3 regions of the Modestobacter lacusdianchii genome follow, and region 1 is predicted to be linked to each of the others. Evidence: riboswitches for the same ligand, from Rfam matches in the RefSeq annotation. Region 1 holds a riboswitch; each other region holds the start of a gene.

Region 1 (7,355 bases):
GCCGCCGGAGGCGACGAGCTGGCCGCGCTGGTGCTGCGCGAGGTCCTCGAGGAGGGCTGAGCCCTCAGGCCGTCACCAGCGGCCGGCGAAGTGGTGCACCGGGCCGTGCCCGGAGCCGACCCCCAGCTCGCCGCCGGCCCGCAGCGCCGCCTGCAGGTAGTCGCGGGCACCCTCGACCAGCGGCGCCCAGCCCGGCTCGTCGCCGGCCAGCCGCGCGCGGGCGGCGAGTGCGGCCAGCGCGGAGGACAACGTGCAGCCGGTGCCGTGCGTCGCCGTCGTCGCCACCCGGGGGCGGCGGGTCTCCAGCACCCCGGTCGCGGTGACCAGCACGTCGACGGAGTCGTCGCCGCCCAGGTGCCCGCCCTTGAGCAGCACGGCGGCCGGCCCCAGCGCCAGCAGCGCGGTCGCCTGCGGGGCGAGCTCGTCGACCGTGGTCGCCGGCGCGACGTCGAGCAGCGCCGCGGCCTCGGGCACGTTCGGGGTGAGCAGGTCGGTCACCGGCAGCAGGTCGGTGCGGACGGCGTCCACCGCGTCCTGCGAGATCAGCCGGTCGCCGCTGGTGGCCACCATCACCGGGTCGCACACCACCGGCCCGGCCGGACGGCCGGCCAGCAGCGCGGCGACCTCGCGCACCACCTCGGCGGTGCCCAGCATCCCCAGCTTGGTGGCGTGCACGGTCACGTCGGCCAGCAGCGTGCGCACCTGCTCGGCCACGAACCCGGCCGGGACGCCGTGCACCCCGGTGACGCCGCGGGTGTTCTGCGCGGTCAGCGCGGTGAGCACCGCGGTGCCGTAGGCGCCCAGCGCGCTGAAGGTCTTCAGGTCGGCCTGGATGCCGGCGCCGCCGCTGGGGTCGCTGCCGGCGATGGTCAGCGCCACGGCCGCGGTCACGCCGGCACCCCGCTCAGCGCGGTGCGCAGCGCCCGGGCCGCAGCCGTCGGGTCGGCCGAGGTGCAGATGTCGGAGACGACGCAGATGCCGTCGACCCCGGTCGCGGCGACCGCGGCGGCGGTGTCCGCGGAGATGCCGCCGATCGCGACCGAGGTCAGCCCGCCGGCCCGCGCCCGGGCGGCCAGCTCCCGGGCGCCGTCGAGCCCCAGCGCCGCACCGGCGTCGGGCTTGGTGGGGGTCGACCAGACCGGGCTGAGCCCGACCAGGTCGACCGTGCCGGCGGGGAGGGCCAGCACGTCGTCCAGCTCGGCCGCGCTGCCCACCGAGACGCCGACCAGCGCGTCGGGCCCGAGCAGCGTGCGCGCCTCGGCGGGCGGCAGGTCGTCGGCGCCCACGTGCACCCCGTCGGCACCGGTGAGCACCGCGATGTCGACGGCGTCGTTCACGATCAGCGCGACCGCCGGCGGCAGCACCACCTGCACCGCGCGGACCAGCGCGAGCAGCTCCCGGTGGCTGGCGGTCTTGTCCCGCACCTGGACGGCGGTGACCCCGCCGGCGACCGCGGCGGTCACCACCTCGGGCACCGACCGCGGGGCGCAGAGCACCGTGTCGGTGACCAGGTAGAGCGTCGGGTCGAAGCCGGCCCTCATGAGCCGCGTACGTCGGCGGCGGCGAGGGCGTCGCCGTCCACGGCGTCCAGCGCATCGAGCCAGAGCGGGGCGAAGGTGCCCGGCCCGGCGGCCCGCGCGGCGGCGGCCTCGGCGGCCAGCGCCACGTGCGCGTGGGCGGCCACCGTGGCGGTCATCAGGTCGCCGGCGGTGGCGACGTAGGCCGCGACCACGCCGCCCAGCGCGCAGCCGGCGCCGGTGGTGCGGGTCAGCAGCGGTGACCCACCGCCCACCCGGACCACCCGCTCGCCGTCGGTGACCACGTCGACCGGCCCGCTGACCGCGACGATGCCCAGCGTCCGGCGGGCCAGCTCCTGGGCCGCCTCCAGCGCCGCCTCCGGGGAGTCGGTGCTCTCCACGCCGCGACCGCCCTTCCCGGCGCCGGCCAGGGCCAGCACCTCCGAGGCGTTGCCCCGGACGACGGTGGGCCGCAGCTCGACCAGGTCGGCGGCGAGCTCGGTGCGGAAGGTGAGCCCACCGACCGCCACCGGGTCGAGCACCCAGGGGCGGCCGGCCTCACCGGCGGCGCGGGCGGCCAGCCGCATCGCCTCGGCCGTGCGCTGGTGCACCGTGCCCACGTTGACCAGGACGGCGGAGGCGACGGCGGCGAACTCGCCGGCCTCGGCGGGCTCGTCGACCATCGCCGGGGCCGCGCCGATGGCCAGCAGGGCGTTGGCGGTGATCGTCTGCACGACCGTGTTGGTGAGGCAGTGCACCAGGGGTGCGGAGTCGCGCAGCGCCGTGGCGGCGGCGCGCAGAGCGGTGGCGTCCACGCCGTGACATCCCTTCGCCAGTGCGAACTGGAGCAGGTTCGACGGGTGTGTTCTCAGTCCCGGGCGGGACACCCCGTGTCAGGCCCGGACGCTAGCACCGCGCCCGGCCGGCCGCGGCCGGTGCGCTCGCTCGGCTTGATCACGAGCCGCTGACCTGCGACTCTGTGCGCCGGACCCAGGAGGAGGGCACGTGGACCCCATCGCCGTGGCCTTCCTCGTCGTCGGCGGGCTGGGCCTGCTCGTGCTCGTCGTCGCACTGCTGGCCGGCGAGCTCGGGGAGATCGGCCCGATCGACGCCGACGGCCCCTTCTCCCTCCCCGCGATCGCCGCGTTCCTCGGCGGGATCGGCTTCGGTGGTGCCGCGGCCACCGCGCTGCTGCCCGCCCTGCCCGGCGCCGCCACCGTGCTGCTGGCCCTGCTCGCCGGGCTGGTGGTGGCGCTCCCGCTGGCCGCCGGCGCCGTCCGGCTGTCGGCGCTGCTGCGCGACATGCCCACCGAGCCGACGCTCACCGCCGACCGGCTGCTCGGTGCCCAGGGGGTCGTCGTCTCCCGGGTGCCCGCCGGCGGGCTCGGCGAGGTGCGGCTCGGTGTGGCCGGCCAGCAGCTCAAGTACCACGCGCGCAGCGACGTGCCGCTGCCCGCGGGCACCCCGGTCTACGTCGTCGACACCCTCACGGAGACCTCCGTGCAGGTCGCCTCCACCGCACCGGAGCCGACCGACCTCTTCCCAGACCCCGGAGGAACCCAGCCGTGACCCTGCTCATCGCCATCGGCGGCATCGCCGTCCTCGTGCTGCTGCTCGTGCTCCTGGTGCTCTCCCGGATCAAGGTCGCCGGGCCGAACCAGGCCTTCCTGGTGACCGGCCGGCAGGGCCGCTCGGTCACCGGCACCGACGGCGCGGTCAGCCGCGACATGTCCGGGCAGAAGGTGGTGATGGGGGCCAGCGTCTTCGTGCTCCCGGTGGTGCAGAAGCTGCACTCGATCGACCTGTCCAGCCGGCGCATCCCGGTCGGCATCCGCGGCGCGGTGAGCCTGCAGGGCGTCAAGTGCGACCTCGAGGGCGTCGCCATCGTCAAGGTCGGCGGCAACGAGGGCGCGATCCGCGCCGCGGCGCAGCGGTTCCTCGCCCAGCAGGAGGGCATCGACACCTTCACCTCCGAGGTGCTGGCCGGTGCGCTGCGGTCGATCGTCGGCCGGCTGACCATCGAGGAGATCATCCGCGACCGGGCCGCGTTCGCCTCCGCCGTCGCCGAGGAGGCGGAGTCCTCGCTCACCGGTCAGGGGCTGGTGCTGGACACCTTCCAGCTGCAGGACATCCAGGCCGAGGGCAGCTACCTGGCCGACCTGGGCCGCCCGGAGGCCGCCCGGGTGCTCAAGGAGGCGTCGATCGCCGAGGCGCGCGCCCGGCAGGCCGCCCAGCAGGAGCAGCTGCTCGCCGACGAGGCGATCGCGGTGGCCCAGCGGCAGCTGCAGCTCAAGCAGGCCGAGATCGACGCGGAGATCGACGCCGCCAAGGCCCGCGCCGCCGCCGCCGGGCCGCTCGCCCAGGCCGCGCAGGACCAGGAGGTGCTGACCGCGCAGGAGAAGGTCGCCGAGCGGACGGCGGCGCTGACCCAGGCGCAGCTGGACACCAAGGTGCGCCGTCCGGCCGACGCCGAGCGGTACCGGGTGGAGCAGGAGGCCGAGGGCCGGAAGAACTCCGCGATCCTCACCGCAGAGGCGCAGCGGCAGGCGACCATCGCCGCCGCCCAGGCCGCTGCCGAGCAGGCCCGGCTGTCCGGTGAGGGCGAGCGGGCCCGCCGCTCGGCGCTGGCCGAGGCCGAGGCGATCGAGGGCGCCAAGCGGGGTGAGGCGGAGAAGCAGCGCCGGCAGGCGATCGCCGACGCGGTCGAGCGGGAGGGCGCAGCGGAGGCCGCCGCGATCCTGGCCCGCGGCAAGGCCGAGGCCGAGTCGATGGACGCCCGGTCCGAGGCGTTCGCCAACTACGGCGAGGCGGCGATCCTCGACCTGCTGGTCAAGGTGCTCCCCGAGGTGGTGGCGGCGGCCTCGGCCCCGCTGTCGGCGGTGGAGAAGATGACCGTCATCTCCGCCGACGGCGCCGGTTCGCTCGGCCGCTCGGTGGCGGCGAACGTGGCCCAGGGCCTGCAGCTGTCCGGTGACCTCACCGGCCTGGACGTCGCCGCGCTGCTCAAGCGGCTGGGCAACGGAGCCGCGGGGAGCGTGGGCGAGGCGGCGCCGGTCACGCGTGTCCCGCTCGACGGCAACGGCACCGCACCGGCGCGCGACTGACGAACCGCAGGCGTTCCCGCGGGAACGCCTGCTGGTCGCTGAGCTGCGGTTCTGTCATACCCCGAGAGCAGCATCGCGGCATGGGTGCACTCGTGGCGGTGGGCGGCGCGTCGGTGGGCGACTCGGCGCTGGGTGGCGAGCCGGGCGAGCGGTCGGTGGCGGAGCTGGCCCGGGAGATCAGGTCCGGCGCGGTGCGCCTGGCAGCGGCGACGGCTGCCTGGCTGCGGCTGGTGGCGGAGTTCGACGCCCGTGAGGGCTGGGGCGAGGTCGGCGTCCGGAGCTGCGCGCACTGGCTGGCCTGGCAGTGCGGGATGGGTCCGGGCGCCGCGCGGGAGCACGTCCGGGTCGCCCGAGCGCTGGGCTCGCTGCCGGTGACGGCGGAGGCGTTCGCCGCCGGCCGGCTGTCGTACTCGAAGGTGCGGGCGATCAGCCGGGTGGCCGACCCCGCCACCGAGGTCGAGCTGGTCGAGCTGGCGCGGCACGCCACGGCCTCCCAGGTGGAGCGAGTGGTGCGGGCCTGGCGCCGGTCGGACGCCGTCGACGAGGGCCGAGTCTCGGAGAAGCGGTCCTTCCAGTGGCACTGGGACGCCGACGGGATGCTGGTGTTGCAGGTCCGGATGGACGGAGAGTCGGGTGCGGCCCTGCTGGCGGCGGTCGAGTCGCTGGTGGAACGGGACACCCGCCGGGAGCGCGCGGCAGCGACCGGGGCGATGGCCACCGGAGAGACGGCGGCCAGGGAGACGGCGGCCACCGAGTGCCCTGCCGACCCCGGGGCGTTCCCTCGGGAACGGGCCAGTGCCCGCCGCTGCCGGGCGCTGGCCCAGCTGGCCGAGGTCGCCGCCGACACCGGCCGGCGAGCGGGCGACCCACCTCGCCGGGAGGTGGTCGTACACGTGGACGCCGACGTGCTGGCCGATGACGCCGCCGCGGGTCGGGCCCACCTGGAGGGTGGGCCGGCACTGACCCCGGCGCAGGTCCGGCGGATGGCGTGCGAGGCGTCGCTGAGCGTCATCGTCGAGCGGCACGGTCAGCCGCTGGCGCTGGGACGCCGTCGACGGCTGGCGACCCGGGCCCAGCGGCGGGCCCTGCTGGCCCGCGACGGCGGCTGCGCGCGACCGGGCTGCACGGAGACCCGGATCGAACGGCTGCACGCCCACCACCTCAGGCCGTGGCGGCTGGGTGGCCGCACCGACGTGTCGGCGATGGTCCTGCTGTGCGACGTCGACCACGGTCTCGTGCACGACGAGGGCATCGTCCTGCGCCTCCGGGGCCCGCAGCTGGTGGCCCACGACCGGGCCGGACAGCAGATCTGGGGCCCGCCCGACCCGGCCTTCGCCGCAGCTCCGGTCATCTCTCCCGCAGGGCAACCGGCCAACGTGCCGCGCCCGCCGCTGACCCTGGTGCCGGACGCCCAGTTGCCGGACGAGATGCCGGCCGGCGGGGAACGGATGGACCTCGGGCACGTGGTCTGGGCGTTGCTGGCACATCGCGACCACCTGCGGCGGACGGCGTCCTGAGTGCTTGCGACGATGAGCCGGTGACCGACGCCCCTCCCCTGCGCACCGCCCGGTTCGCCGAACTGACCCCCGCCGAGCTGTACGGGCTGCTGCGGCTGCGGGTCGACGTGTTCGTCGTCGAGCAGGAGTGCCCCTACCCGGAGCTGGACGGCCGCGACGCCGAACCGACGACCCTCCACCTGTGGTTCGCCGACGACGAGGGCACGGTGCTGTCGACGATCCGGCTGCTGGAGAACGGCGAGGACCGCGCGATCGGCCGGGTGGCCACCGCGGTCCAGGCCCGGGGGCGGGGGCTGTCGGCGCAGCTGGTGCAGCGGGGCATCGAGCTGTGCGAGGGCCGCACGATCGACATCGGCGCGCAGGCGTACCTGGAGTCCTGGTACGAGCGGTTCGGCTTCCGCCGGTCGGGGCCGGACTACCTGGAGGACGGCATCCCACACCTGCCGATGCGGCTGGCCGGCCGGGGCTGACCCGCGCGGACGCTGGGTCACCGGGCCACCCGGAGGGCTGTCACCTGCCCGCAGCGCCCGTCACCCAGCGGAGTGATCTGGTGACCTTGCGTCTTCTCCTGGGGGTGGGCGGGCCCTAGCGTCCAAGGCTCCGAGGTGGCCTCCGCCGGCCGACCTCACCGGAGCCCCGGAGAGAGCCAGGCATGACGAGGGTGCGCCTCCGCCGTCCCAGCCGTCGCGCGACGCGACGGGGCGTCGTCGTGTCCACGGCCGGCGCGCTCGTCCTCGCCGCGGCGCTGCTCTGGCAGACCGCCTACGCGGGCTTCACCGACCAGACCACCGCGCTGCCCGCCAGCATCGGCACCGGCACTGTGGCGCTGACCAACGAGATCGAGGGCATCGCGCCGCTCAGCCTGCCGGCGATGCGCCCGGGCGACAGCGTCACCGAGTGCGTCATCGTCACCTCGACCGGCTCGCTGCCGGCGACCGTGCGGCTCTACGCCCGGGACCGGACGAGCACCGGCGACCTGGCCAGCTACCTCCAGCTCTCCTGGGACGCCGGCACCGGCGGCGGCGTGAACGCCGACTGCGCCGGCTTCCGCTCCGCCGGCACCACGGTCACCACCACGATGGGGTCCTTCGCCACCAGCTGGGCCCGCGGCATCCTGCCCTGGGACACCGCGGGCGGCACCACGGCGGAGACCCGCACCTACAAGTTCACCTTCACGCTCTCGGCCAGCGCCCCGGCGCGGGTCAAGGGCGGCTCGG
Region 2 (7,355 bases), on a different contig from region 1:
TGCCGCGGCACAGCAGCACGACCTTGCCGGCGTACTTGGCGAAGTGCAGCGCGGCCTGGCCGGCGGAGTTGGCCGCGCCGACGATGTAGACGGTCTGGTCGGTGCAGCTGAGCGCCTCGTGCGGGTCGGCGCCGTAGAAGACGCCGCGGCCGGCGAACTCCTCGGCGCCGCGGGCCGGCAGCCGGGTCCACTGGACGCCGGTGGCCAGGACGACGGCGTGAGTGGTGACCTCCGAGCCGTCGGCGAACCGGACCACCCGGCCGTCGCCGGCCGGCGCGATCTCGGTGACCTCGGCGGTGGTCAGGATCTCCACGCCGAACTTGACCGCCTGGTCGCGGGCCCGCCGGGCCAGTCGGCACCGGAGACGCCGCGCGGGAAGCCGAGGTAGTTCTCGATCCGGCTGCTGGTGCCGGCCTGACCGCCGGTGGCGGTCCGCTCGACCAGCAGGGTGCGCAGCCCCTCGCTGCCGGCGTACACCGCAGAGCCCAGCCCGGCGGGGCCGGCGCCGATGACCACGACGTCGTAGAACGGGCTGCCGGCCGTCGTCGACAGCCCGCACTTCTCGGCCACGTCGCGCAGGCTCGGCCGGCTGAGCACCGTGCCGTCGGGGAAGACGCAGGCCGGCAGCGCGTCGTCGCCGAGCTCGGCGGCGGTGCGGATCGCGGCGGCCTCCTCGCCCTGCAGGTGCCGGTAGGGCACCTGGTTGCGGGCCAGGAACTCCTTGAGCTCCTGGGTCTCCGCCGACCACTGGTGGCCGAGCAGGGTGAGCCCGTCGAAGGGCTGCCGGGCGGTGCGCTTCCACTGGTCGAGCAGGTCGTCCAGGACCGGGTAGAGCTTCTCCTCCGGCGGGTCCCAGGGCTTGAGCAGATAGTGGTCGAGGTCGACGTCGTTGATCGCCCGGATGGCGGCGTCGGTGTCGGCGTAGGCGGTGAGCAGCACCCGCTTGGCGGTGGGTGCCAGGTCCATCGCCTGCTCCAGGAACTCCACCCCGGTCATGCCGGGCATCCGGTGGTCGGCCAGCAGCAGGGCGGTGGTCTCGCCGCGCGCGGTCAGCTCGCGCAGCACCGCCAGCGCGTCGGGGCCGCTCTCCGCCCGGACGATCCGGAACGCCTCGCCGTAGCGGCGGCGGAGGTCGCGGGCGACGGCGCGGCTGACGGCGCGGTCGTCGTCGACGGTGAGCAGGACGGGTCGGGCAGGCACAGCACCTCCGGTCAGCGCCGCCGCGGGGTGGTCCGCCCGGGTGAGCGGGCCCCCGGTGGCCCGCTCATCCAACTCCGGATGTGTGAACAGCGGAAGTCCCGCCGACCGGTCAGACCGGGCGGACCTGTCGCGGCATGGCCAGCGCGGCGAGCAACCCGAGCCCGAGGACGGCGGCGCTGACCGCGAACGCCACCTGGAAGGAGAAGGCGTCGGTGAGCCAGCCGGCGACCAGCGGCCCGACGACCGCACCCAGGTCGGCGACCATCTGGAACACCGCGACCATCCGGCCGCCACGGCGCGGGCTCACGTCGCCGACCAGCGCGGCGGGCACGCTGGCCAGCAGCGAGGCGCCCAGCCCGAAGGTGGCCATCGCGATCAGGAACGCCGCGGTGGACGGCGGCAGCACGAGCACCGCGATCGACGCGGTGGCCAGACCTGTGCCGAGCACCAGCGACGGGCGCCGTCCCCAGGTGTCCGACAGCCGGCCGGCCCGCAGCAGGCCCAGCGCCTGGGCCACCGACCCGGCCAGCAGCCCGGCGCCGGCCCAGGCCACGGTCTTGCCCAGCTCCTCGGTGACGTACAGCGGCACGAGCGAGTTGCGCACGCCGAACAGCACCCACCCGACGCCGAGGTTGGCGACCAGGGCCGCCAGGTAGGCCCGGGAGCGCAGCGCCTGGCGCAGCCCGCCGGCCTCGGTGCCGGGCGGCGGGACGGCGGCGGTGGAGGGCTCCGGCCCGCCGCCCTGGTCGACGCCCGGTGCGGTGGCGGCCGGGGTGGGCGGGAGCGCGGCCGGCCGGAGCAGCACCAGCGCGACCGCGCCGGCCACCAGCAGGAACCCGGCGTAGACGAAGAACGGCACCCGCGGGGAGATCTCGGCCAGGAAGCCACCGGCGGCGGGCCCGGCGATGCCACCGAGGATGAAGCCGCCCTGGTAGGTGGCGGCTGCCCGGCCCCGCTGGTGGGCGGGAGCGGTGCGCAGCAGCAGCGACAGCGCGGCGACGGTGAACATAGCGCTGCCGATGCCACCGGCGGCGCGCAGCGTGACGAAGAGCGGGAAGTTGCCGGCCAGCCCGGCCAGTCCGGTGGTCACCGCGACGATCGCCAGCCCGGCGGCGAGCACCGCCCGCTCGCCGATCCGCTCCACCAGCGACCCACCGCCGAAGGCCGAGACGAACCGGAAGAAGGCGAAGGCGCTGACCGCGAAGCCGACGGCGGTGGTGCCCACGCCGTAGTCGCGGACGAACAGCGGGATGGCCGGGGCGACGACGCCGAAGCCGAGCGCGACCACGAAGGCGACGATGGCGAGGACGCCGACCTCGCGGGGGAGGGGGGCGTCCTTGCCGCGTCGTCGCACGAGCGCCGATCCTCACACGGGCGCCCGGCCGGGCTCAGGCCTGGGGGTGCAGCACCAGCCGGCCGGTCACCTCGCCGGCCCGCAGCCGGTCCAGGGCCTCGTTGACCTGGGTCAGCGGCAGGGTGGCGGCCACCGGCGGGGTCAGCTGACCGGCTGCCGCCAGGCCCACCGCCTGCTCCAGCTCGGCCAGCGTGTTGCCCACGCTGGCCAGCACCCGCTGCTCGGCGACCACCAGCGCCAGCGGGCTGACGGTGAGCTGGTCGGCGCTGTAGCCGACCAGCACCAGCCGGCCGCGCCGGCCCAGCACGCCGGTGGCCAGCTCGAGGGTGGCGGTCACCCCGGCCAGTTCGACCACCACGTCAGCGCCCTGCCCGCCCGACAGCCGGGCGACCGCGTCGGCGGCCTCGCCCGGTGGCACCGCGGCAGTGGCCCCGCAGCGACGGGCAGCATCCCGCCGGGCGGCGTCCCGGCTGACCGCGATCACGGTGGCACCACGCCGCCGGGCCTCCTGCACGGCGGCCAGCCCGACACCGCCGCTGCCCAGCACCAGGACGACCTCGCCGGGCTCCACCGCCGCCTCGGCCAGCGCGTGCACCGCGGTGGTGCCGGCACAGCAGAGCGGGGCCGCAGCGTCGAAGGAGACCTCGTCCGGCAGCCGGACCAGGCAGTGGGCCGGGACGACCAGCTGCTCGGCGAAGGCGCCGTCCGCGGCGAAGGCCAGCACGCCCCGCGGGGTGAGGCAGAGGTTCTGCCGGCCGCGCAGGCACCAGCGGCAGGAGCCGCAGAACAGGTAGTAGTAGACGGCGACCCGATCGCCCTCGGCCCAGCCGGTGACCGCCGAGCCCACGGCCTCGACCACGCCGGCGGCCTCGTGGCCCAGCGTCATCGGGGTGCGGGACGGCGCGTAGAGCCCGTCGGTGAAGTGCAGTTCGGTGCCGCAGACACCGGCGGCGTGCACCCGCACCCGCACCTCGTCGGGCGCGGGGCTGGGGACGGGGACGTCGTCCAGGGCCAGCGGCCGGCCTGGGGCATGGAGACGTGCGGCGAGCATCGAGCAGCTCCCTCCGCCGGCATGAACCGGATCAGGTTGGACGGTCGGCGGTGGTCGTCCGCCTTCTCAGCCCGCGCCCGGGCTCCCGTGTGCGCCGATGAAGCTACCGGGCCTGCTCCACGGGCTCGACGCGGCGCAGGAACGACCGGATCGCCAGGTGGTGGGAGAGCTGCTCGCGGTGCTCGTCGCAGGCGGTCCAGACCTTCTCCCGGTCCGGGGTGTGCAGCTTCGGGTTGTTCCACACCAACCGGGAGGTGGCCGGCGCCCGGCAGCCCTTGGCCGAGCAGATCAGCGCGTCGTCCGTCACGTGCTCGAGTCTGGCCCCCGACGTCCGGGTGACCGGGAGGCCGGTGTCGGGACCGGCCCGGAAGTCCGCCGATCCGCGTGACGACACCGGGACGGCTGGGTACGGCCGGGTCATGACCGACACCAAGCCCCTCGCACTCGTCACCGGCGCCTCCAGCGGGATCGGGTTCGAGCTCGCCAAGCAGTTCGCCCAGCACGGCTTCGACCTGGTGATCGACGCCGAGGACCCGACCATCGACACCGCCGCGGCGCGGCTGCGGGCCGAGGGCACCGAGGTGATCGCCGTCCAGGCCGACCTCCGCACGCCCCAGGGCATCGAGCAGCTGTGGACCCGGGTGCAGGGGCTCGGCCGGCCGCTGAACGCCGCGGCGCTCAACGCCGGCGTGGGCCGCGGCGGCGCCTTCGTCGACACCGACTGGGCCGACGACCTGGAGATCATGCAGCTCAACGTGGTCTCCACCGCCGCGTTGCTCAAGCTCTGCCTCGTGGAGATGACCGGCCGCAACGAGGGCCGGGTGCTGGTGACCTCCTCGATCGCCTCGACGATGCCCGGCGCCTACCAGCCCGTCTACAACGCGTCCAAGTCCTTCGTGCAGTCGCTGACCGAGGCGGTGCAGCAGGAGCTCAAGGACTCCGCGGTCACCGTCACCTCGCTGATGCCCGGCCCGACCGACACCGACTTCTTCAACCGGGCCGACCTCGACGACACCGCCATGGGCAAGGGCCCCAAGGACGACCCGGCACAGGTCGCCGCCCAGGGCTTCGAGGCGATGATGAGCGGGGAGGAGAAGCTCACCGCCGGTTCGCTGATGACCAAGGTGCAGGGCGCGGCGAACAAGGTGCTGCCCGACGCGTTCAAGAGCTCCGCGCACGAGGCGATGGCCAAGCCCCGCGACTGACCTCCCGCCTGCGACGACGCCCCTCCCCGGTCCGCCGGGCGAGGGGCGTCGGCGTTCCTGCCGAACGCCGTGCCGGGCCGGGGGAGGGCTGGCAGAGTGGGCGCATGGACGACGTCGTCATCTGCTCCCCGGTCCGCACCCCCGTCGGCCGCTTCGGCGGGGTCTTCGCCGGGCTCTCCGCCAACGAGCTGGCCGCCTCCGCGCTGCGCAGCCTGGCCGAGCGCGCCGGCCTCGGTGAGGGCGAGGTCGACGACGTCATCCTCGGCAACTGCAGCCCGAGCGGGGAGAACCCGGCGATCGGGCGGATCGCCGCGCTGGACGCCGGGCTGGGCGTGCGGGTGCCCGGGCTGCAGATCGACCGGCGCTGCGGCTCCGGCCTGCAGGCCGTCATCTACGCCGCGATGCAGGTCGCGGCGGGTTCGGGCACGGTCGTGGTCGCCGGTGGCGTGGAGTCGATGAGCAACGTCGAGCACTACGCGCTGGGGCTGCGCACCGGCGCCAAGGGCGACGGCGTGATGCTGCACGACCGGCTGGCCCGCGCCCGCGAGACCGCCGGCGGCATCCACCACCCGGTGCCCGGCGGCATGCTCGAGACGGCGGAGAACGTGCGCCGCGAGCACGGCATCGACCGGCTCGAGCAGGACGCCTGGGCACTCCGCTCCCAGCAGGCCGCCGGGGCGGCGATCCGGGAGGGGCGGTTCGCCGACGAGATCGTCGGGGTCGAGGTGCCGGCGACCCGGAAGACGGCGGCCCGCCTGGTCACCGAGGACGAGCACCCCCGCCCGGACACGACGATGGAGGACCTGGCGAAGCTCCGCCCGGTGATGGGCCGGGTCGACCCCGAGGCCACCGTGACCGCGGGGAACGCCTCCGGTCAGAACGACGGCGCCGCGCTGTGCATCGTCACGACCCGGGCCGAGGCCGACCGCCGCGGCTGGGAGCCGTTCGTCCGCCTGGCCGGCTGGGCGGTGGCCGGCGTGCCGCCGGAGACGATGGGCATGGGGCCGGTGCCGGCCACCGCCGCCGTGCTGGAGAGGACCGGCCTGAAGCTGTCGGACATGGACCTCATCGAGCTCAACGAGGCCTTCGCCAGCCAGGTGCTGGCCTGCCTGCAGGAGTGGGGCCTGGACGGCGCCGACCGCGACCGGGTCAACGTCAACGGCTCGGGCATCTCGCTGGGCCATCCGGTCGGCGCCACCGGCGCACGCATCCTGGCCACCCTGGCCCACGAGATGCGCCGGCGCGAGGCCCGGTACGGCCTGGAGACGATGTGCATCGGTGGCGGTCAGGGGCTGGCCGCGGTCTTCGAGCGGGTCGTCTGAGCGGCCCTCGTCGGGCTGGTCCGGAGCCGGAGACGGGACCCGCTACTTAGGTAAGCCTTGCCTGAGGTAGAAAGTGCGCATGTTCCGCACCAGCTCGCCCATCGCGCGACGCACCTCGATCACCAGCCTGGCCCTCGGCACCGTGGCGATGGCCGCCCTGACCGGCTGCTCGCCCGGCTCCGACGACGCCTCCGCGGACGCGTCGTCGTCCGGCGCCGCCGCCGAGACCACCTTCCCGGTCACCATCGAGCACGCCTACGGGGCCACCGAGATCCCCGAGGAGCCCGAGCGGGTCGTCTCACTCGGCTACACCGAGCAGGACGCGATCCTGGCGTTCGGGGTCGTGCCCGTCGCCGTCCGGTACGCCTTCGGCCCCGAGGACGACGTCTTCTTCCCCTGGGCCGACGAGGCCGCCGGGGACGCCGACCCGGAGATCCTGCCCCGGGCCGAGGTCGACCCCGAGCAGATCGCCGCCCTGCAGCCCGACCTGATCATGGCCGTCACCGCGGGCCTCACCGAGGACGAGTACGCCACGCTGTCGGAGATCGCCCCGGTGGTCGTGCAGCCGGCGGAGTACATCGCGTTCGGCACCCCGTGGCAGGAGCAGACCCGGGTCACCGGGCAGGCGCTGGGGCAGCCCGAACGCGCCGAGGAGCTGATCGCCGACGTCGAGGCCCAGGTCGAGAAGGCCGCCGCCGCGCACCCGGAGTTCGCCGGGAAGACGGTCACCCTCTCCGGCCCGGCGTACGAGGGCGAGTACCCCTTCCACACCTCCGACGACACCCGCACCCGCTTCTTCCTGGACCTCGGCCTCATCGTCGACCCGGCGCTGGACGCCGCGGCGCAGAGCGACTTCTACGGCACGGTCAGCCGCGAGCAGGCCCAGATGCTGGACGCCGACGTGCTGGTCTTCCAGGTGGGCTCCGAGGCCGAGCGCGCCGGCATCGAGGGCGACCCGGTGCTCGCCGGCCTGTCCACCGTCACCGCGGGCCGGTCGCTCTTCATCGCCGACGACGACTACGCCGCGCTCCAGTTCGCCAGCGCGCTGAGCCTGCCCTACCTGCTCGACAGCTTCACCCCGCAGCTCGCCGAGGTGCTGGGCTGAGCTGACCTGCACTGCCCGGCGGGGGGCTCGTCGCGCCGGGCGGTGTGCCGGGGTGCGGACGTGCCTCGCAGCCGGGCGGCGCTGGCACACTCCGCTCGTGGCTCGCCGGCGTCCGCGT
Region 3 (7,355 bases), on a different contig from region 1:
ACCCCTGTCTTGGCCCTGTGGCACACCACTGAAACCCGACACGTCGTGTGAGTCACCTCACCTGATTCCTGCCGGGGTGCCAGCCGGACGGCGCGTCGGCACGGCGGCCGCTGTTCCCCCGGCACCGTAGGACATCGGCAGGGTCGCCGGGCGGCGGGAACCCCCGATGTCACGGTGACGTCATGTGGCGGCGGGGCGGGTTCAGTGCGCGCTGCCGCCCAGCTGGAGCAGCACGACCCCCCCGACCACCAGGGCCAGTCCGCCCACCTGCCAGCCGGTGAGCGACTGACCGAGGAAGACCGCACCGATCGCGGCCACCGCAGCGGTGCCGGTGGCGGACCAGATGGCGTAGGCCACCCCGACCGGGACCGTCCTGACCACCTGGGCGAGCAGCACGAAGGAGAGCGCGTAGCCGGCCAGCACGGCCAGGCTGGGCAGCAGCACGGTGAACCCGGCGGTGCGGGGGAGCAGCGAGGTCGCGACGACCTCGGTGACGATCGCGCAGGCGAGCAGGAGGTAGGCCACGGCCCCGATCGTGCCCGGCTCAGCCCACAGCGGTGAGCAGGTCGCGCACCGAGGCCGGGTCGCGCATCACCGCGCCCATCACCGCGACCCCGGAGGCACCGGCGGCCAGGCAGCCGGCGACCTCCTCGGGGCCGATCCCGCCGAGGGCGTACACCGGTGGGCCCAGCGGCGCGAGCGCGGCCAGCCCGGCCGGGCCCAGCGCTGGGCCGTACCCGGGCTTGGAGGGCGTCGGGAACACCGGGGACAGGAAGGCCCAGTCGCAGCCCTCGGCGCGCGCCCGGGTCAGCTCTGCCGCGGAGTGGCAGGACCGGCCGACCAGCCGGGGACGCGGCGCGGGGAACGGGTCGTGCGCGGCCAGGTGGACGGCGTCGGCGGCGCCGCTCCCGGCGCGCACCAGCACCCCGCCGACCGGGTCGAGCAGGGCCCGCAGCCGGTCGGCCAGGGCGTCGCGCTCGGGCCCGGGCAGGTCCTTCTCCCGCAGCACCACCGCCCGGGCGCCGGCGACGACCGCGGCGGCCACGGTGTCGACCAGGCTGCCCCGGCACCGGGTGCGGTCGGTGAGCACCAGCAGCCGCGGCAGGGTCATCCCAGCTCCGGGCGCCCCTGCATCGCGGTGGAGGCCTGGGCGTGCCAGCGGCGCGGGATCCGCCCGGCGCCATGGGCCAGCCGCCCGCCCTCCACCGCCTGCCGCATGGCCAGCGCCATCCGCTCGGGGTCGCGGGCGCGGGTCACCGCCGAGGCCAGCAGCACCGCGTCACAGCCCAGCTCCATCGCCAGCGCGGCGTCGGAGGCGGTGCCGATGCCGGCGTCGAGCACCACCGGCACGTCGACCGCCTCGCGCAGCAGCGCGATCGAGTGCGGGTTGCGGATGCCCAGCCCGCTGCCGATCGGCGAGCCCAGCGGCATCACCGCGGCGCACCCGATGTCGGCCAGCCGCCGGCCGAGCACCGGGTCGTCGGTGGTGTACGGCAGCACGGTGAACCCCTCGGCGACCAGCTGCTCGGCGGCGTCCACCAGCTCGACGGCGTCCGGCAGCAGTGTCACCTCGTCGCCGATGACCTCCAGCTTCACCCAGTCGGTGCCGAAGGCCTCCCGGCCCAGCCGGGCGGCGAGCACCGCCTCCCGGGCGGTCCGGCACCCGGCGGTGTTGGGCAGCAGCCGGACGCCGCAGCGCTCCAGCACCTCGAGCATCGACCCGCCGGGCACCGCCTCCACCCGGCGCAGGGCGACGGTGACCAGCTGGCTGCCCGAGGCCCGGACCACCCGCTCCAGCACCTCGAGGCTGGGCAGGCCGCCGGTGCCGAGCACCAGGCGCGAGGTGAAGGGCTGCCCGGCGATGGTGAACGGGTCGGTCGCCTCCTCTTGATGCAGGCCGTCCTGCAGGGGCCCGCTCTCCTGCAGGCCCCCGTGCAGGGGCCCGCCGCGAGCCCGTGAGGCTTCGTCCCGAGCTTGTGAGGGATGAGGCGGACGAGGTCCTTCGAGGGGGGCAAGGGGGTCCTTCGACATTCAGCCTCCTGCGGTCGGGGCGAGCACCTCGAGGCGGTCGCCGGGGGAGAGCTCGGTGGTGGCCCAGCTGCTGCGCGGGACGACGTCGCCGTTGCGGGCGACCGCGACCCGGTCGTGCCCGCCGCTGCGCTCGGCGACCAGCCCGGCGACGGTGGTGCCGGCCGGGAAGTCGGCGGGGGTTCCGTTGACGGTGATCGGGACGGTCATCGGTGGGTGAACCTCTCGGCGGTGAACGGGGCGGCGAGCTCGGGCAGCGCGCCGTCGGCCAGCAGTCCGGCGACGACGTCACCGGTGACCGGGGTGAGCAGCACGCCGTTGCGGTGGTGGCCGGTGGCCAGCACCAGCCCGGGCAGGCCGCCGGGCCCGAGCAGCGGGGCGTTGTCCGGGGTGCCGGGGCGCCAGCGGGCCAGGGTCTCGACCAGCTCCAGCTCGCTGACCCCGGGCACGACCTCCATCGCGTCGTGCAGCAGGTCGTGCACGCCGCCGGCGGTGACGGTGGCGTCGAAGCCGCGGTCCTCGGTGGTCGCGCCGACCACCAGCCGGCCCTCGCCGTAGGGCACCAGGTAGACGTGCCTGCCGCGGACCAGCGCGCGCACCGTGCCACCGAGCAGCCCAGCCGCGCCGGCCAGCCGCAGGACCTGCCCCTTCACCGGGCGGACCGGCAGCGGCGGCACGCCCGGCAGCCCACCGCTGCGCGCCCCAGGGCCAGGACGACGGCGTCCGCGGCCACGACCGAGCCGTCGGCGAGCCGCAGACCCGCGGCCCGGCCGCCCTCGACCAGCAGCTCGGCGACCCGCTGGGGCACCACCCGCACGCCGGCGGCCTGCGCGGCGGCCAGCAGCGCGCGGTGCAGTGCCCGGCCGTCGACCGAGTGGTCACCGTCCACGGCCAGCCCGCCGCGCAGCCGCGGGGTGAGCGCTGGTTCCCGGCGGCGGGTGGCCGAGGGGGTCAGCCGCTCGGCGGTGAGCCCGAGTTCGCACTGGTAGGCGTGCAGCGCGCCCAGGGCGGCGACGTCGTCGGCGTCGAAGCCGACCACCAGGGTGCCGGCGGTGCGCAGCCCGACCGGCGTCCCGCTCGCGGCCTCCAGCTCGGCGGCGAAGGCCGGCCAGCGCTGCACCGACGCCAGGCACAGCCGCAGCAGCGCCTCCTCGCCGTAGGCGGCCTCGGTGACCGGCGCGAGCATCCCGGCGGCGGCCTCGGAGGCGCCGGTGCCCGGGGCGTCGTCGACCACGGTGACCGACATCCCCCGCTGCGCCGCCCGCCACGCGACCGCCAGCCCGATCAGGCCACCCCCGGCCACCGCCACGTCGGTCATCGCAGCGCCCGCAGCAGCTCACCGGTCGCCGCACCGGGGTCTGCGGCGGTGGAGACCGCACCGACCACCGCGACGCCGGCGGCCCCGGCGGCCAGCAGCTCGCCGACCCGCGCGGCGGTGACCCCGCCGATGGCGACCACCGGCACCGGCACCGCCGCCGCCACCGCGGCCACCCCGGCCGGCCCGATCGGGTCGGGCAGCCCGGTCTTGGTGGTGGTGGCGAACGCCGGGCCGACGCCGAGGTAGTCCGCGCCCTCGGCGACCAGCAACCGGGCCCGCTCCGGGTCGCGGGCGGTGCCGCCGAGCAGGTGCCCGGGGCCGGCGACCCGCCGGGCGGCGGCCAGCGGCAGGTCGTGCTCACCGAGGTGCGTGCCGTCGGCGCCCACCGCCAGGGCGACGTCCACCCGGTCGTTGACCAGGCAGGTGACGCCCGCCGGCCGGCAGATCTCGACCACCGCGCGGGCGAAGTCGTGCAGCACCCGGTCGGTGCAGCCCTTGGCCCGCACCTGCACCACCGGCGCACCGGCGGCCACCGCCGCGGCCACGGCGGCCAGCGCGCGCGGCCCGCCGGCGGCGTCCGTGAGCACGTGCAGCCCGCCGAGGGGCCTCACGCCGCCGTCCGCCGGACCCGCAGCCGGGCGGGCAGCACCAGCAGCATGGTCAGCACCGCCGCGACGGCGAGGCTCACCAGCGAGGCCGACCAGCCGTTGGCCGGGTCGATGCCCAGGTCGAGCTGGCGCTGGGTCCACCAGGCGGTCCAGCCGGCGCCCGGGCCGCCGAAGTACGTCGGCAGGGTCAGCTGGTAGGCGACGAACCCGGCGAGCCACGGGAGCAGCAGCGACAGCCGGGCGGGCGCGGTGTCGGAGGTGTCCCAGGCCCGGGTGCGCAGCGCGTAGGCGACCAGGAGGACCCCGATCAGCGGCACGAAGACCGCGCCGATCAGGAAGAGGAACGGCTCGTAGGCGGCGATGTCGAAGCTGAGCGCCAGCAGCGTGGCGACGGTGCCGACGACGACCGCGGCGACCCGCCGGTCGATCCGGGCGACGACGTTCTGCGCCGAGACGGCGGTCGAGTAGAGGTTGGCGAAGGCCTCGTCCAGCTCGACGACCACCAGCACCAGCACGGCCAGCGCGCCCAGCGGCACGGCCAGCAGCGCGTCGACGACGTCCAGGCCGGCGCTGCCGTAGGCGGCCAGCGCCAGCACGCCGAGGGTGAACATCGCCACCGTGGCCAGGCCGTAGCCCAGCGCCGCGCCGGTTGCGGCGGACCGGCCGCTGCGCACGTGCCGGGTGTAGTCGGCGGCCAGCGGGAACCAGGAGATCGGCAGGGCGATGACGATGTCGGTCGCCGTCCAGAACGAGGTGGCGTTGCCGGTGGTGAGCTCCGGCAGCGGCTCGCGGAGCACCTCCACGTACAGGTAGACGATCGCGGCCAGCGCCGCCCACACCGCGTACCGGGACAGCACCCGGACGACGCCGAGCGGGCGCAGCGCCATCGCGGTGGCCAGCACACCGGCCAGCAGCACGAACGGCCAGCGCGGCGCGTCGAGCACCCGCGAGGCGGCCTCGGCGATGATCACGATCTCGAAGGTCGCCCAGCCGATGCACTGCACCAGGTTCAGCGCGGTGGGCAGCCAGGAGGCGTGCCGGCCGAGCAGGCCGCGCAGCAGCACCATCGCCGGCACGCCCTCCCGGGCCCCGATGCCGGCGGCGCCGCCGAGCAGCAGCGCGCCGATCACCGCACCGACGACGACGGCGCCGAGGGTCACCGCCAGCGGCCGGTCGGGCAGGACGACGAAGACGGCGGCCACCGGCAGCAGCAGGCTGATGCCCAGGTTGCCCCACAGGCCCAGGGCGTCCCGGAAGCCCAGGGTGCGGGCGGGTGGCTCGCCCAGGGTGAGCGGTGCCTCCGCGGTGGCGGACGGGCGGATGACGTCGGACGTGCTCATCGACAGCTCCCTACGCCGGCATTACCCGGTCAGGTTCCAGCGGTCGGCGGCAGGTCAGCCGCCCTCTCAGCCCGGTTCTCCGAGCTCCCGCACGTGGCATCGGCCACGACGTGCGCCACCCTAGCCACCTCGTAGAGTCCGCGCCGTGCCGGTCGCCGAACTGCTCCGACGTCATCCCGATGCCTGGCGCGGGGCCACCGCGCACCCCTTCCTGCAGGCGGTGCGCGACGGGTCGCTGCCGCCGGCCGCGTTCGACACCTGGCTGGTGCAGGACGCCCGCTTCGTCGCCGACCTGCTGCGCTTCCAGGCCCGGCTGCTGGCCCGGGCACCGCGCCCGGCCCAGGCCGTGCTGGCCGGCGGCGCCGGAGCGCTGGTCGAGGAGCTGGCCTGGTTCGAGCAGCAGGCCGCCGCCCGCGGGCTCGACCTCACCGCCCCGGCGCTGCCGGCCACCGCCGCCTACGCCGAGCTGCTGGACCGGCTGGACGGCGCCGGCGTGCCCACCGCGCTGACCGCGCTGTGGACGATCGAGCGCACCTACCTCGACGCCTGGTCGGCCGCCGCCCCCGGCGCCCCGGCCTACCGGGAGTTCGTCGAGCACTGGACCGTGCCGGCCTTCGCCGGCTACGTCACCGGCCTGGAGGAGGCGGCCGACGCGGCCGGTGGCGCGGACGACGCGCTCTTCCTCGAGGTCGTCGCCGCCGAGACGGCGTTCTGGCAGATGGCGGTGGACGCGTGAGCCTCGCCGCCGACCTCTGGGCGGAGAACGCCGACCTGGCCGCCGCGGCCCTGGCGCACCCGTTCGTGCAGGGCATCGCCGACGGCACGCTGCCGACCGAGCGGTTCGCCGGCTACGTCGCCCAGGACGCGTTCTTCCTGGAGTCCTTCGCCCGCGGCTACGCGCTCGGGGTGGCGCACAGCCCGGACCGGGCCGCGCTGGACACCTTCGCCGACCTGCTCGCCGGGGTGCGCGAGGAGCTGCGGCTGCACGGCTCCTACGCGGCCCGCTGGGGCATCGACCTGACCGCCGTCGCGCCGCTGCCGGCGACCTCGGCCTACACCGACTTCCTGCTGGCCACCGCCTCGCTGGGCGGGGTGGGCCTGACCTGCGCGGCGATGACACCGTGCATGCGGCTCTACGCCCACCTCGGGCAGTCGCTGGCCGGCACGGCGGCCACCCCCTACACCGAGTGGATCACCACGTACGCCGACCCGGGCTTCGAGGACCTCGCGGTCACCCTGGAGCGGCTGCTGGACGCCACCGCCCCCGACACCCGCCCGGTGCGGCACGCCTACCGCCGCGCGATGCAGCTGGAGGTGGCGTTCTTCGACGCCGCCCTCTGACCTCCGGCTCGCCGCCGTGGCGGCCATGTCGGCCGACATGGCCACCCGTCGGACCCGTTCGACGGCCATGTCGGCCGACATGGCCGGGCGGGGGACGCGCGGACCAGCGCCGCCGGTCGGCGTCGACCCGGCCCGTCAGGACAGGGCGGGGGACCAGGCGCCGGTGAGCACGCTGGCGGTGACCGCGACCGCGCAGACGGCCACGGCGGCGACCACCACCCAGGCGTCCAGCGGGCGCAGCCGCGAGCCGCGGGCGTTGGTGCGGGCGATGCCGGAGTCGAAGCCGCGGGCGTCCATCGCGGTGGCCAGCCGGCTGCCCCGCCGGATCGCCCCGACCAGCAGGCCGAACGCGGTGCTGGCCAGCAGCCGCACGTGCGCTCCCGGGTTGCGGCCGCCGTCGACCCCGCGGGCCCGGCGGGCCAGCCGGATGGTCTCCCACTCCGCGGCCAGCAGCGGCACCAGCCGCAGCGCGGCCAGCGCCCCGTAGGCGAACCGGGTGGACACCCGCCAGTGCAGGGTCAGCGCGTCGGCCAGCCGCACCGGGTCGGTGGAGGCGACCAGCAGGATGCCGGGCAGCGCGAGCGCCACCACCCGCAGCGCCCAGGTCGCCCCGCTCAGCCAGGCCTCCGCGCCGTCCAGGGAGCCGAAGGCGACGTTCACCCAGGCCACCCCGGCCGCGCTGAGCAGCAACGGCCAGGTGCGGCGCAGCACGTCGCCCGG

Evidence for each region. Region 1 has a riboswitch for thiamine pyrophosphate ahead of thiM (hydroxyethylthiazole kinase). Riboswitches for the same ligand answer to the same signal wherever they lie in the genome.
Region 2: another riboswitch for thiamine pyrophosphate. It lies ahead of ACJTNH_RS18670 (alcohol dehydrogenase catalytic domain-containing protein); the one in region 1 lies ahead of thiM (hydroxyethylthiazole kinase).
Region 3: another riboswitch for thiamine pyrophosphate. It lies ahead of ACJTNH_RS05095 (purine-cytosine permease family protein); the one in region 1 lies ahead of thiM (hydroxyethylthiazole kinase).

The regions. Positions count from the first base shown of each region.
Region 1 is NZ_JBJJTJ010000028.1:17,700-25,054, forward strand. Features, by position in the region: gene ACJTNH_RS17115 (hypothetical protein) at 1-60, shown strand, start outside; gene thiD (bifunctional hydroxymethylpyrimidine kinase/phosphomethylpyrimidine kinase) at 73-891, opposite strand; gene thiE (thiamine phosphate synthase) at 888-1,541, opposite strand; gene thiM (hydroxyethylthiazole kinase) at 1,538-2,332, opposite strand; TPP riboswitch at 2,325-2,418, opposite strand; gene ACJTNH_RS17135 (NfeD family protein) at 2,523-3,086, shown strand; gene ACJTNH_RS17140 (flotillin family protein) at 3,083-4,621, shown strand; gene ACJTNH_RS17145 (DUF222 domain-containing protein) at 4,702-6,138, shown strand; gene ACJTNH_RS17150 (GNAT family N-acetyltransferase) at 6,159-6,608, shown strand; gene ACJTNH_RS17155 (hypothetical protein) at 6,791-7,355, shown strand, end outside.
Region 2 is NZ_JBJJTJ010000036.1:13,808-21,162, reverse strand. Features, by position in the region: gene ACJTNH_RS18685 (NAD(P)/FAD-dependent oxidoreductase) at 1-352, opposite strand, end outside; gene ACJTNH_RS18680 (response regulator) at 301-1,200, opposite strand; gene ACJTNH_RS18675 (MFS transporter) at 1,310-2,554, opposite strand; gene ACJTNH_RS18670 (alcohol dehydrogenase catalytic domain-containing protein) at 2,589-3,605, opposite strand; TPP riboswitch at 3,596-3,704, opposite strand; gene ACJTNH_RS18665 (hypothetical protein) at 3,709-3,912, opposite strand; gene ACJTNH_RS18660 (SDR family NAD(P)-dependent oxidoreductase) at 4,025-4,810, shown strand; gene ACJTNH_RS18655 (acetyl-CoA C-acetyltransferase) at 4,915-6,132, shown strand; gene ACJTNH_RS18650 (iron-siderophore ABC transporter substrate-binding protein) at 6,212-7,237, shown strand; gene ACJTNH_RS18645 (hypothetical protein) at 7,298-7,355, shown strand, end outside.
Region 3 is NZ_JBJJTJ010000005.1:78,968-86,322, reverse strand. Features, by position in the region: gene ACJTNH_RS05130 (DMT family transporter) at 202-525, opposite strand; gene ACJTNH_RS05125 (thiamine phosphate synthase) at 545-1,111, opposite strand; gene ACJTNH_RS05120 (thiazole synthase) at 1,108-1,896, opposite strand; gene thiS (sulfur carrier protein ThiS) at 2,032-2,238, opposite strand; gene ACJTNH_RS05110 (FAD-dependent oxidoreductase) at 2,235-2,681, opposite strand; gene ACJTNH_RS05105 (FAD-dependent oxidoreductase) at 2,678-3,346, opposite strand; gene thiE (thiamine phosphate synthase) at 3,343-3,957, opposite strand; gene ACJTNH_RS05095 (purine-cytosine permease family protein) at 3,954-5,294, opposite strand; TPP riboswitch at 5,285-5,395, opposite strand; gene ACJTNH_RS05090 (thiaminase II/PqqC family protein) at 5,440-6,030, shown strand; gene ACJTNH_RS05085 (TenA family protein) at 6,027-6,635, shown strand; gene ACJTNH_RS05080 (energy-coupling factor transporter transmembrane component T family protein) at 6,771-7,355, opposite strand, start outside.